One region of the Neobacillus oceani genome, then DNA from elsewhere that is predicted to be linked to it. Evidence: riboswitches for the same ligand, from Rfam matches in the RefSeq annotation. Region 1 holds a riboswitch; the other holds the start of a gene.

Region 1 (7,297 bases):
TTAAGAGAATTGGAATACGAAAAATTACACAAAGTGTATTGAACTATTTTTAAACTTTTTAAGGGGGAATTTTTATCAAAGTATTAATGCTGGCCGATCACTTGGTCCAGGGAGGATTGGAAACACATATTGCCACAATAATAAACGATTTAACCAAACTTGGCCACGAAGTTCTTCTTTATACCGCATCCATCTCCCCTTCAGTCCTTTCCCAAATTAACCGGAACCGGTTTAAGTCATTAAAATGGTCAGATACTGCCATTGAAGTTATTAAGAACTTCAATCCTGATATTATACACGCTCATCCGTTTACTGCAATCATTAAAGGAAAAGAAATTGCCGTAAAACTTGATAAACCGCTAATCGTAACAATGCATGGGATTTATGATTTTGGATTTGATGATTCACCACTTGGAAATGAAATCAGTGGACATGTAAAAAGAATTATCGCTGTAGACTTTAGAGTGGCTCTCTATCTTTTGAATAATGTCGTTGAACCCGAAAAGATTTCAATTATTAGGAATGGCATCAATTTTGACCTATTCCATCCAAAGAGAAAAGACAGGCAAAAAGCAGTATCAATGGGGCTTGATCCCGATTTGTTCACAATTTCGATCATAAGCAGGTTTGATGATGATAAAGAAAAGCCAATCATCCAATTTTTAAGGTGCCTTCCCGAACTGGCAAATTCCTCAGGTGGGCTAAATGTCCTTATTATCGGTGATGGCGGGAAAATGAAAGACGTAAAAACAGCCATTCCCCGTATAATCCCCAATGGAGGGAGAGTCAAATTATTGGGCTGGCAAGACAATGTTTCGGAATTCTACAGTTTGTCCGACCTCGTTCTTGGAAGCGGCAGGGTTGCATTGGAAGCACTTGCTTGTAAAGTACCTGTGTACGCCATGTGGGATGGATTCGGAGAACTAATCACGAAGCATAACCACGATGCAGTGATGTCGGGAATCACCTTTAAACAACTTTCCGATTCTACTCTAGTACACAATTTATCTGCCATTTTAAAGAATAAAGACTTGCTCAGCCAAAGTGCGCATGAGAGTTATGAATTGGTTAGAAAAAATTATGATAGTAAAAAGATTGCAAACCAATTAATTCGTATTTATGAACAATATTGCCAATAACATCGACCGTCCATTTTTCAATCCGAACAAACTAATTAAACCGCCCAACACTGTTTTCCACCTCCACGAATAACATGGTGGTATAATAACCCACCTACGCAAAGGAAGGAGCATTTAAATGGATTTTGGTCATAAGAAAGGCAAGATGGAGCACGGAGATTTCCTGGAGGAGGTATTCAATTCTATTTCCTGTAAGCAAACAGACCATCATGAGCACCACGACGAATGCAAGGATGACTGTCATTGCAAAGACAACAAACATTGCATTTGCTTGATTTTATGTGAACTGGAAAACAACAAGAAAACATTACGTTTTAGAACAAAGAGCGGTGATGAAATCATTGGCACCATCAAATGTTTTGATAAGTGCACCGGGTGTGTCGTCATTATTCAGCCAGGAATGAAATCACCAAAGCTTCCTCCGGTTGCAGTCATCATTTCATGCCGTGACATCGAAAGCATATCCTTTGAGGTCGATCACTGGTAACCATCTCTTTCTCGATACTCAATAAATGGGAAAGGATCAATAGAGGTGAAAAGAAAACTAAAAGTCATGGTCATCTTTGGTACGAGGCCCGAAGCAATTAAAATGGCTCCATTGGTAAATGAACTTGCCAAGCACCCAGATTTGATTGAAACATCCGTAACTGTAACAGCCCAGCATAGGGAGATGCTTGACCAGGTTTTAACAGCCTTTTCCATCCATCCGGATTTTGACCTTAACTTAATGCAGTCAGGGCAAAGCCTAGGGGAATTTGCTTCCAGATCCTTGAGTGGCCTGGACACGGTCATTAAAAAGAGTAAGCCTGACCTGGTTCTCGTTCACGGGGATACTACAACTACCTTCGCAGCCGCCCTGGCTGCTTTTTATAACAATGTAAAGGTTGGCCATGTTGAAGCCGGGCTTCGGACCTTTAATAAACATTCTCCTTTTCCTGAAGAATTAAATCGACAGCTGACAGGGCTTATTGCAGACCTTCATTTTGCCCCAACGGCGACAGCAATAAGCAACTTGCACAAGGAAAACAAAGACCCTGGGACATTATTTTTAACAGGAAATACTGTAATAGATGCTTTGAAAACAACTGTAACCAAAAGCTATAAACATGACCTGCTCAATTCAACCGAAGGAAAAAGGCATATCCTGCTAACGGCACATAGACGGGAAAACCTCGGGAAGCCAATGATCAATATATTTCAGGCTGTAAAAAGGATTGCAAGGGAATTTGACGATGTTGCAGTAGTTTATCCAGTCCACTTAAACCCCTCTATTCAAAAATTAGCTGCGGAAATACTCGAAGGCCAGCCTAACATTCATTTAACAAATCCTCTTGATGTAATTGATTTCCATAATATTTGCGCAAAATCGTATTTGATTCTTACCGATTCAGGAGGAATTCAGGAGGAAGCTCCTTTCCTTGGAGTGCCTGTCCTCATATTAAGAGATACGACTGAACGGCCCGAGGGTATTGAGGCTGGGTCATTAAAGCTTGCAGGAATAGAAGAGGGAGGAATTTACCGGTTAACAAAAGAATTATTGACAAATGATTCTTTGTATAAAAAAATGTCGGTCCCTTCCAACGTCTATGGGGATGGCTTTGCATCAAAAAGAATAGTGGACGCCATCCTCCATCATTTTGGCCTTCACACGGAATCAAAGTAATATAGAAAAACCAATTAATCATTCCTTACCCTATTTACAGCCGGGAAGGAATGATTATTCGGTGTTAAGCAGGAGTAAAATGGATCTGGCTTTTTCCCGCCATGTGTGTTTCCGGGCTTCATCCTTTAGCTGTTTAATAAGTTCTGCATCTCTTCCCAGTTCAAGGGCAGCCTCCACTCTTTCCAGGAACTGCTTATGATCCTTAGCAACCATAACAACACTGTATTTCCTGCATTCCGGAAGGTTTGTTGACACAATCGGCTTACCCACAGCCATATATTCAAAAAGCTTAATAGGAGATGTCGCAATTGTCACTTCATTGACAAGGAACGGGATCATAGAAACGTTGAATCGGTGGGCATAGCCGGGCAACTCCTCATACCTTACCGTCCCTAAATAATGGACATTCGGCATGGAGAGCAGCCTGCTATTCTTTATACTGCCGTCATAGTCCAAACCTATGAGAACAAGTTGCCAGTCCCTCCTTGAGAAGGCGAGCTTCTCAAGAAGGGCATAATCAACCCAGTTCGCCAGTGCCCCGAAATAGCCAATAACAGGCTTTTCCCCCAGATGGAGGCCGTCCACTAATACCGGCGGGGAACCATTCTTGGGGACTCCATGAAAGTGTTCATAATCCACACCATTTGAAACAAGCGCGCATCTAACAGGAGGCCTTTTATCCAATATATCATTGTAAAGTTTATCCGCTGTCGCAACCACATAGCACGATTGATTTTCAAGTATTTTCAAGTGCCTTTCAAGGATTGGCCTCGGAATGGAAACACCGGATATACTCGGGGATAATTCATCGATATATTCATATAAGATGTCAAATCCCATTTCAAGGCACTTTCTCACAAATCCGTATTCCCTTACAATATCTCCGGAGTACATATGCACAATGACCCTATTTTTCTGTTTGGCCAAAAATAAGAGGATTGCCGCTTCAACTTCCGGTTCTCTCATATTTACTAAAAAACAGCGTGGCATGACTTCCTCAATAACATCAATTTGATCATATTGATTAGTCGTCCCATAAAGATACACTACTCCTTCGCTCGCAATATTGAGGGCGATATGCTGGGGGCGCTGAAAAAGAGGGATATTCCAATCAAGCAAAGAGGGAAAAAGTACAATCGGCTTACCCGGATTATTTTCTACGATTGACCCAAGCTTTTTAAGAATCAACTGTTGTGGAGGGGAATTCAGGCCTATCCTCCTTTTTTTAAAATGCTCTTTTCTCATTAACAGATTTTTTTTCATTCGCTCTCCGCTTAAGTAATCGTTATCCATCCATCCTACACCCCTTTCAAATTAGCTTTTTATTGCTATAGTGGTTTTTTCAGATTCGCTGTATTCAATTACATGAAGCCAGGTTTGGTTTCAGGGGAAATATTTTGTGAAATCATTTGTGAATACAAGCGGTGAACAATGTTTTTTTAACCGCCTATTGTCTGAATCCGAGGTGTGGTGGGAGCTAGAATAACGGATATACACATAATTATTTGGCGAAGATGCATACATACAGATCCCAAGATTTTTACACTCCTCCAAAAATACTGCGTCTTCTCCCACCGAAATCGGAGGAAAAAGTACTCTTTCGGCAACAACTTTTCTAAAAACAAGAGTCGAGCCGGCCAGTGTATCACCGATATTTTTAATAAACGTATTTTCCTTGCCTTTAAAGAGCAATCCGAGTAGCCCCTCGTCTTTAAAATAAATAAATATTGACTGCTTTCCGACAACATCGGCTCCGTGTCTCACCATTTCAGCCAATGCTTCTTCAAGATAATGGGCACCATAATAATCATCGTCATCGAACCGTGCAATGATATTGTATTTTGCCTGGCGGATTCCCTTGTTTAAACAAGAGCCGAGCGGTTCTTCAAATGGAAGTTCAATGACTTTAATAAGCGGGTTATCGGACAAGCCTTCAACTAGATGTTTGTTAAATCCATGGAGGATGAGCACGAGTTCCTTCTCTTCAATTGTTTGATTTTCAAAATTACGAAGGATTGCTTGAAGAAAATCCGGTCTTTTCGTACACGTAATGACAGAGACCACAACAATCCTCCCTTTTTTAGTCTTTTAGTATTACTTTTATGACCTGGGAAGAAATATAATGCTTTGAACTTCCACAGCATCCCTATTGATAAGCCTGAATTCAATAATTTTGCGAAAGTATTTGGAAGATAAATCCACCCCGTTGACGAAGAATATAGCCCGGATTATAATGTTACTTTCGGGTAAAGCCGGACGTGGTTCGAGAACCTCCCACGCTAAAAAACTAAGGAGAGAGAAAGATGAAAATTAAATCATTGGCAGTGAACGGGATTATTGCGGCGCTGTATATTGTGGTCACGTTTTTGATCCAGCCGCTAAGCTTTTCCAATATTCAATTCCGTTTATCAGAGATGTTCAACCATCTCATCGTATTTAACAAGAAGTATTTTTTCGGGATTATTCTTGGCGTTTTCCTGGCGAACCTTTTCCTTTCGCCAAATCCTGGCCTAGACCTTATTTTCGGCTTCGGCCAATCGGTACTCGCCCTTTTGATTACCATGTTTTCATCGCGGTATATTAAAGGAATTTGGGCTCGCATGGCGGTCAATACTGTGGTCTTTACATTCACAATGTTCCTGATTGCCTGGGAACTGAACATTGCCGCGGGATTCCCATTTTTCGCAACGTGGCTGGCAGTCGCATTTGGTGAATTCGTTGTCCTTACGGTCGGCGCCCCATTGATGTATGCCATTCATAAACGCATCAATTTTGAAAAGCTTATTGACTAACGAACAAAAGGCGCAAGCGCCTTCGTGACAGGCAAAGACCGCCTGTCCCTGCGATGATTATTCACAGGAGCTTTCCTTAGTGTTCAGCCCCGATATAGGAAGACTTGGTTTTGCTTCAGCAAAACCTAGTCGCCCTTAATGCGTGCGAAGCGTAGCCAAGCGCTGGAGGGCCTGAAGGAGAAGTCGCTCTTTGACTTCACCTCAAGGACCGAAGCGACCTCGAGGGGCTAGGCGCTCCTCGGAAAAGAAAAGCACTTTTCCTTCGTGCGATGCTATGCTGCCGCAGCTTTCCTTGTGGAGCTGGATTACAACAACTCTTTTCGAGTGATCCACAAGGTTCAATTTTATAAATTCCTCAGCTAAGATGAGGGCCAGACCTGTTCGGGTTTGGCCTTTTTTCGATATTTTGTTCTTTGTGCCTTGCCCTATTTCCAAGGGGTTAAAGGTCATTTTGCACTATTTTTTCCATCTTGGTAAGATATCGAAAAAGAAGCGCCCCTCCCGTAATCCTAGGGAAGGAGCGCTTTAACCAACCGTCTTGATTTTAGTGAAAAAATAATAGTATTTGTACAGAACAACGGCTGCCAGCCCCGCCCTTAATGCCCAGCTGTCCGTCATGATAAACGGGATGGCGATCATGCAGTCGGCAAAGAGGAGAACAGAGAGCTTTTGTTTTAACGTCATTTCCCGTTTTTTCACAAACCCTTCGAGATGTTTTTTATACAGCCAGCTTTCTATGAACCATGCCTCAAACTTCTTCGAGCCCCGCATAAAACAGTACGACGCCAACAATAGCAGCGGTGTGGTCGGAATAACCGGCAACACAATTCCAATTATGCCAAGCCCGAGAGACAGGAGTCCCGCCAGGATAAAAAGCAGGCGGAACGGCTTCTTGACGATATCCACCGCCTCCTTTCGGAAAAATAACTGCTAAGCCGGCAATGCAGCAGCGAATAATTCGTGTAAATACCGATAGTGGACAAATTCGCCGCGGTTGGCCATGGAGAGGATTTCTTCAGGTGTGGCCCATTTCACGGCGCTTACTTCCTCTTTCTGAAGCACGCATTCCGCAATATCGACATTTTGCCTGACGAGCCATACGTCCGAAATGCTCGCCTCCCTGAAAACAGTAAAAGCAACCTCGGCATTTTCCATATCAGGAATGATGCCTAGCTCTTCCTTCGTTTCCCGGACACATGCGGCGGCACTGTCATCGCCCATGACCGCGGCGCCTCCCGTGGTAGCCCACATATTCGGAAAGCCCTTCACATGTGGGGCGCGTTTCTGGATCAAATACTCTCCATTACTGTTCAATATCCAAATATGGACGACAAGATGAAATTCCCCCGGTGCGAGTTTTTCCCCACGGATTGCTGTTCTTCCTGTTTTGTTCCTGTTGCGGTCATAAACATCCCAAAACTCGGGCATAGGTTTCCCTCCAATTGGCAGAATGAACCTATATCGTACCATTTTTTACTATCCATTGCTGCTTTTTCTTAAAACAAGTTTTGTGGCGATATAAACTTTTTTGGCTACTGTCCGGCCATCCAGCCTCTCAACAAGTGTATCAACCGCGGTTTCCCCCATCAATTCGGTGTAAATCTTTACCGTTGATAGTGGGGGATGAATGTATTTCGAAATGCTAATATCATTTACTCCTATTACGGAAACACGCCCGGGTACATCGATTCCCGCCTCATGCA
Region 2 (7,297 bases), 1.8 Mb from region 1:
TTATAGCTATTAACAATGTTATTCAAGCAATAAATATTACGACCAACAATATCTCTAAATATGAATCAATAAAAAGTAGAGTTTTGGCTCAGTTACACAATTTTGTTACGAGTGTGTACTATGATAAGATGTTTGATTCTTTATCCGAAAGTATCTTTGAGACATATAAAAGTGATGTGGATGAATTAATTACTGAATATTGCGGTGAAGTAATTCAACAAATACCATTTGTTATGGACCGATTATCAGATGGAGATTCAGAATCGGTTAGCCAAGCTCTAAATACGTGTAGAAGAATTATTGATTCATTTGCAGATAGTGTCTTCCCAGCACAGGATGAAACTCTTGAAATCGATGGAAATCATATTTCTTTAAAAGCCGACAAAACTCAAAATAGGATTAATGCTTTTATTAATAATAATTGTGAAAGTAAATCAAGAAAGAAAAAGATTAAGCAAAATTTATCCAATTTATATGACCGTGTTTCTACGGGAGTACATAAAAGAGTAGATGTATATGAAGCTAAGTCATTATTTTTAAATACGTATCTAATTTTAGGTGAAATTTTAACTTTAAATAAAAAATAGTATTCAAGTGCTTTAATCTTATGGATTGAATTTTAAAACAGCTTAATTTAATTTCCTTATTTTACGATTATTTTTTACATCAACTAACGCGTTGAAAGGAAGAGAAAACAATTGAATTATCATTTTATTGCTAAATTATTTGATATAAAAATTTCCACTTCTTTGTCCCGAGGTAAAATAATAGATGATAAAGCTCGTATTTCCAATGGAACAATGAATTATAAAAGATTTTTTGAAGATGATTTCTTTATAAAATCCATTGGATTTCTTGAAGCCAATGCATTCGCGAATAGTACTTATGTGTATGAGGTAGGGGAATATAACGACCTAAAGAAGGTTTTTGAAAAACCATACTATCCCACTGCATATCTAAATTACTTAATCAGAAAAGTTCAGATTTTTTTAAACGCTTTATGGTTAGTTAAAGATAATAGTGTTAATTTAGAATTGGGTTTTTTATATATATATTCTAATAACAGTCCACACCTTAGAGGAGTGCATAGCAATTCTGGAACCTCATCACCGACTAATTGTTATGGTGAGTATGAAGAATCAGTGTTTACTATGGATGAGTTGGAACTTGCAATTAAATACAACAACATTATACAATCAGAAAATTGGGACGAAAAAGAATTATCGGCTGGAAGATTGCCTTTAAGAAATCCTTTAACTAAAGAAAACGGCAGAGTTGGAAGAGCATTTTATTTCTTGATGTTAGCTCGAAGTGAATCGGTCTTACCGCTTAAAATAATGAATTTCTGTTCAATTTTAGAGTGCTTATTTACATCGGATAGTTCTGAGGTAACCCATAAAGTATCGGAAAGGTTTGCCCGTTTTATGGGGAAAAATTTAAATGAGCGAATAAGCTATTTTAAATTAGTAAAGGACCTATATAAAATAAGGTCAAAAGCCGTTCACGGACAAATAGTGAGAGAAACTCCTGAGCAAATGAAAGAGCTTTTAAAAGAAATTGACAATAATATTAGAGAAATATTTGTCGGATATTTTACAAGGGAAGAAAAGTATAAAGTATTTAACCTCAATAATGAAGAATATGAGAAATGGTTTAATGAATTAATTCTAAAATAACGGTTTATTTAAAGTATTGATCCTTGTTATCAAACCGAAACTTATTTATTAAAAGAATCCTGGCATATTAAGGTTTTCAAGGTTTGTACAATATTTTCACTTTTCATAGGGTGGGACGATTTCTAGAGGAGGCAGGAATGAAATATGATGTAAAGCAATATAAAAAGGGCGACAACCATATAATGATTATAAAATAGTATTATTATAATATTGTAATGATTAGTCAACACTATATGTAGACTGTGACGCTACAGTACAATTATGCTATCAACTATCTGGAGTCGGACAAAATTCTTATGTGAATTATTCAAAGGCGCGGAAAATACTGGGACTAAATTAGGATTGCCCACTTAGACATTCCAGAAAATTCATCAATCCTGGCAGGAGTATACACATGCAGTCCTCAAGGGAGAGGGCAAGAAGTCCGTTTTGATTATATTCCATTAGAAGAACTTGATTACGATCCAACAAAGGGTTACTTATTACAATATTGTTTTTATTTTCTTTTTTTACAAGTTAAATTTATATACGTTGAAATAAATATTTACAATAATAGTTTGGAATGTAAGTTGATTGGACCGGAGGGCACCAACTCCTGCGGGATGCAGCGGCAAGGTGGGGGTCCACAGGCTCTTGCGCCGAGGAGGCTCCACTGACGACCCGCGGAAAGTGTGTGCCCGGAGCGGTAATCAACCACAAGGTTCCTTTTAATTATAAACATTGTGGAATCAATAAATGCGAGGTTAAACATGACAACATTGCTTTTAGTAATCATATATTTGGCTTTTATCAGCCTGGGGTTGCCGGATTCATTGTTGGGGGCGGCGTGGCCCGTGATGCAGCCAGACTTTGGAGCTCCGCTGGAGACGGCTGGCTACCTTTTTATGACGGTTGCGGGCGGGACAATCATCTCCAGTTTGGTCAGCGGAAGGGTACTTAAACGATTCGGGACCGGCAAGGTTACATTTGTCAGCGTTTTAATGACAGCTGTAGCTTTGCTCGGATTTCATTTTGCTCCATCAATTGGTTGGCTTGTTGTTTTTGCAATCCCACTGGGATTGGGAGCAGGAGCTATTGATGCGGGATTAAACGATTATGTTGCTGTAAATTATAAGGCGCATCATATGAGTTGGTTACATTGTTTTTGGGGAGTCGGACCTACATTGGGCCCTATCATTATGGCTCAGTTTATTTTTAGAGGGTAATACTTGGAGAAATGGATATTTTGTTATTTCTGGCATTCAGTTTGCGTTAGTTATTATCCTTCTCTTCGCTTTGCCTTTATGGAGCAGAGTGAATAAACCCGACACTATTCCTTTTAATGATGAGACTACAGATCAGAAACGTGTAAAGAATCATAAAGATTCTGTAGATGTGCCCCCATTAAAAATTAAGGGGGTAAAACTGGCACTTGCCTCGTTCTTGTTTTATTGCGGGGTAGAAGCAACAGTGGGCCTTTGGGGAAGCAGTTTTTTGGTTAATGTAAAAGGGTTAAGTGCGGCAACGGCAGCTACATGGGTTTCCTTATATTACGCGGGCATCACTATTGGCAGATTTATTACTGGCTTTATTACTTTTAAAATTACGAACCGTACTCTCATTGAGTGGGGCAAATAATAGCATTAATTGGTACTGTTATTGTATTTTTGCCGTTGCCGTCCATTTTTTCATTAATTGGTTTTGTTACTGTTGGCCTCGGCCTGGCTCCGATATTTCCTGGTATGTTGCATGAAACGCCAGCCCATTTTGGGAAAAAGCATTCACAGACAATCATGGGCTGTCAAATGGCACTCGCGTACACGGGTACCACATTCATGCCGCCGTTACTCGGCTTCATGGCGTCCCAAACAACAATTGGAATCTTCCCGATTTGTATCGTGATTTTTGCAGCGGTCATGCTCCTAAGTTCCGAAAAATTGAATCAAGCACTTAACAAGGAGGACTTAATCAAAAGGGAAGATGCAAAACAGTTTGTTAATTAAGTTGGAAGGCCATGCAAAATTTCGTTTAATCGTTTATAATGATGAAATGACCTATATAAAAAATCCGCCATTTGGCGGTAGAGGTTCTAGCTACCCTCTTTAAAAAACTAAGGAAACAGTACTGCTTTCTTTAGCCGTGCTGTTTTTTTGTTGGAAGGAGAAAGAAAATGTTAAAGAGTGAAAAAGCGCTCGTTGTGTTTAGCGGGGGACAGGATAGTACGACTTGCCTTTTTTGGGCAATGGAGCAGTTTGCCGAGGTTGCCGCTGTAACGTTTGACTACAATCAACGGCATATTACAGAAATAGAATGCGCTAAATCGATTGCAAAGGAACTTGGCATTGAGCACTATATCCTCGATATGAGCCTGCTGAATCAGCTTGCCCCGAATGCGTTGACGAGGGACGACATTGAAGTTAAGGATGGGGAAGGCGGCGGGCTGCCCAATACGTTTGTGCCGGGCAGGAATTTGTTGTTCATGTCATTTGCCGGGGTACTGGCCAGCCAGATTGGGGCGAAGCACATCGTTACCGGAGTATGTGAAACGGATTTCAGCGGTTATCCCGACTGCCGTGATATTTTTGTGAAGTCGCTTAACGTGACTCTTAATCTATCGATGGATCAAGATTTTGTTATTCATACACCGCTGATGTGGCTGAACAAGGCTGAAGCATGGAAACTAGCCGATGAGCTGGGAGCGTTCGAGTTTGTCCGTGAAAAGACGCTTACCTGCTATAACGGAATCATCGCGGACGGCTGCGGCGAATGCCCTGCCTGCAAGCTAAGGAAAAAAGGCCTGGATGACTATCTGGCAGAACGGAATGGGATGTAATGATGTACGGATTCAGGATTGTAGATAAATTGCAAAAAATTGATGTAGATATTAAGCGTGACCAATTGAAGTACCATTCGAAACGGGTCCTTGTCAGCAAGGAATTCACGTTTGATTCGGCTCATCATTTACATGATTATGAGGGTAAATGCAAAAACCTTCATGGCCATACGTATAAGGTCGTTTTTGGGATCAGCGGTTTTGTTGACAACCGCGGCTTGATGATTGACTTCGGTGATATTAAAGAAATTTGGAAAAATGAAATTGAAATTTTCTTGGATCACCGATATTTGAATGAAACACTTCCGCCTATGAATACAACTGCGGAAAACATTGTCGTGTGGATTTATGAAAAAATGGCTGAATCGCTGAAAAAACGCGCGAATTTATATGATGGCGCGCGCGTTGAATTCGTCCGTCTCTATGAAACTCCGACCAGCTATGCGGAAGCGAGAAGGGAGTGGATGGAGGATGAGTAAGATACCTGTTATGGAAATCTTCGGTCCGACTATCCAGGGCGAAGGGATGGTCATGGGCCGCAAGAGTATGTTCGTCCGGACTGCGGGGTGTGATTATAAATGCTCCTGGTGCGACTCCGCTTTTACGTGGGACGGGTCTGAAAAAGAAAGAATCCGAATGATGGCCCCAATGGATGTCTTTCAAGAACTCAAGGAACTTGGTGGCGACCACTTCGACCATGTGACGATTACAGGTGGAAACCCAGCTTTGATTGGAGACGCAATGAAACAGTTCATTGAACGTCTTCACCAATCTAATATTGAAGTAGGATTGGAGACTCAGGGAAGCAAGTGGCAGGACTGGTTTTACCTTGTCAACGACTTAACGATCTCTCCTAAACCACCTAGCAGCGGTATGAAACCGGATCTTGAACTATTGGATGATATCATTCGCAAGTTAAAGAACCACAAATCGAACTTTTCACTTAAAATTGTTGTATTTGATGATGCGGACTTTGAATTTGCTAAGATGTTGAATAACCGTTACATGGGGGATCATATTCCATTTTTCCTATCAGTAGGCAATAGCAATCCCGGAGAGGAAGGGGATATTTCAAGCCGGTTACTTCATTCCCTTGACTGGCTGTGGGGGAAGGTGCTGGAAGATCCTGAAATGAACAATGTTCGCCCTTTGCCACAACTTCATGCCTTGGTTTGGTCGAACAAGCGCGGTGTTTAAGGGTCCGCATGACGAAAGTAAGACTAGAGATTTGGTGATTATCTAAAATACCCCAATTAATTCATTGTGTGTAACAAAAAATTAAATCAAGCACTAAAAAAAAAAACCTACTCAAAAGAGAAGATACAAACCCAACCGTTTGTTAAATATTTTTAATAGATTTTCACCTAAAGGGGTACCACCTGTAAAACGCGGATTTACATCGTTAAGGAAAGTCCAAAAGAAAAAACCCAATTTCTTAGTATTGAAGAAATTGGGTTTTTCGTTACTTTGGAAAACTCTTCTTTTGCTGACTTAACTCTTCTTTATCTTCCTTATCTACATTTTTTTCACAGTTTAATTAACAGACTATAATACTGGTAAATTCAATCTATTAATTATAGTCCTTTCCAAATCAGGTGTAAGCTTAATGAGGAAATTGTAATTATCTAGTGTAAAATGGAGCTTATTCGAGTCAATACTGAAGCCATTTACTTTTTTGGCTGTTTTATTTATAAAATCTCTATCTGGTGTTCCAAATGTTACTTTCATTTTTGGCGGAAGAGCCCACATCGCGATTGGAATCCAAGGCCTATGTTTGGAAACAACTATTAAATGTGCGGTACCACTAATGACAAAAATAAATATATCTTTGTCCATTTCTGTTTATAAAGCTACTGCTTTATCCCGAAGCAAATGAACAAGGTTTTTTCGTTCGGTCTGAATCCAATCCTGAAATAAGAATAGGTGCTTAATTTTCATGTTAGGACCATTTATATACATAAGAAGGAGTTTTTAACTAGGTATCGAAGTTAATTGAGATGACAAATGGAGTTTTCCTATACTTATTAGTGAGATTAGTTTAAAGAATGGAAGTGAAGATGTGCAAAGGAAAGTTCTGCTTGTAGAAGATGATAGAGATATTAGTAAATTGGTTAAAAGTTACTTGGAACAGGAAAATTTTACAATACTTACTGCATTTGATGGCGAGGAGGCATTGGCTCTTTTTAAGAAAAATGAGGTGGATTTAATCTTACTTGATCTAATGCTTCCAAAGCTAAGTGGGATGGATTTTCTAAAGCAGATTAGAACAACAAGTTTAGTTCCTGTCTTGATCATTTCAGCAAAAGGCAGTGATATAGATAAAGCGTTAGGTCTTGGTTTTGGTGCGGACGATTATATTAGCAAGCCTTTTTCTATGGTTGAACTAACCGCCAGGGTTCATGCTGCAATTCGAAGGGCTACACAATATCTTCCTTCAGAGAATGAATCTACTTCAACTATCCTCCATTATAATGAGCTTACTCTTGATTTAAAAACCTTTTTGGCACTGGTAAAGGGGGAGACCGTGCAGCTTACATCAAAGGAATTTCATATTTTAAAGCTATTTATGACAAACCAGAACAGGGTGTTTACAAAGGAGCAAATTTACCATTTAATTTGGGAAGATGACTATTATGGAAATGAAAATGTAATTAACGTACATATTAGGAGGCTTCGGGAAAAAATAGAAGTCGATCCGTCCAACCCGGAATACATTCGGACAATATGGGGAATAGGGTATAAATTAGGTGAATAAACTATGACCCTTTTATTAAGTATCATTATCATTTTTTTGCTTATCATTATTGCC

Evidence for each region. Region 1 has a riboswitch for preQ1 ahead of V1499_RS02220 (QueT transporter family protein). Riboswitches for the same ligand answer to the same signal wherever they lie in the genome.
Region 2: another riboswitch for preQ1. It lies ahead of queC (7-cyano-7-deazaguanine synthase QueC); the one in region 1 lies ahead of V1499_RS02220 (QueT transporter family protein).

The regions. Positions count from the first base shown of each region.
Region 1 covers NZ_CP143543.1:429,841-437,137, reverse strand. Annotated here, with positions in the region: gene V1499_RS02250 (PIG-L family deacetylase) at 1-42, shown strand, start outside; gene V1499_RS02245 (glycosyltransferase family 4 protein) at 117-1,139, shown strand; gene V1499_RS02240 (hypothetical protein) at 1,258-1,626, shown strand; gene wecB (non-hydrolyzing UDP-N-acetylglucosamine 2-epimerase) at 1,672-2,802, shown strand; gene V1499_RS02230 (glycosyltransferase) at 2,857-4,095, opposite strand; gene V1499_RS02225 (glycosyltransferase family 2 protein) at 4,186-4,866, opposite strand; PreQ1 riboswitch class I at 5,055-5,099, shown strand; gene V1499_RS02220 (QueT transporter family protein) at 5,106-5,594, shown strand; gene V1499_RS02215 (YbaN family protein) at 6,120-6,500, opposite strand; gene V1499_RS02210 (NUDIX hydrolase) at 6,525-7,022, opposite strand; gene V1499_RS02205 (LacI family DNA-binding transcriptional regulator) at 7,071-7,297, opposite strand, start outside.
Region 2 covers NZ_CP143543.1:2,253,771-2,261,067, forward strand. Annotated here, with positions in the region: gene V1499_RS11205 (hypothetical protein) at 1-587, shown strand, start outside; gene V1499_RS11210 (hypothetical protein) at 699-1,676, shown strand; partial or broken gene V1499_RS11215 (MFS transporter) at 2,426-3,658, shown strand; PreQ1 riboswitch class I at 3,733-3,775, shown strand; gene queC (7-cyano-7-deazaguanine synthase QueC) at 3,826-4,488, shown strand; gene queD (6-carboxytetrahydropterin synthase QueD) at 4,491-4,967, shown strand; gene queE (7-carboxy-7-deazaguanine synthase QueE) at 4,960-5,685, shown strand; gene V1499_RS11235 (response regulator transcription factor) at 6,548-7,243, shown strand; gene V1499_RS11240 (sensor histidine kinase) at 7,247-7,297, shown strand, end outside.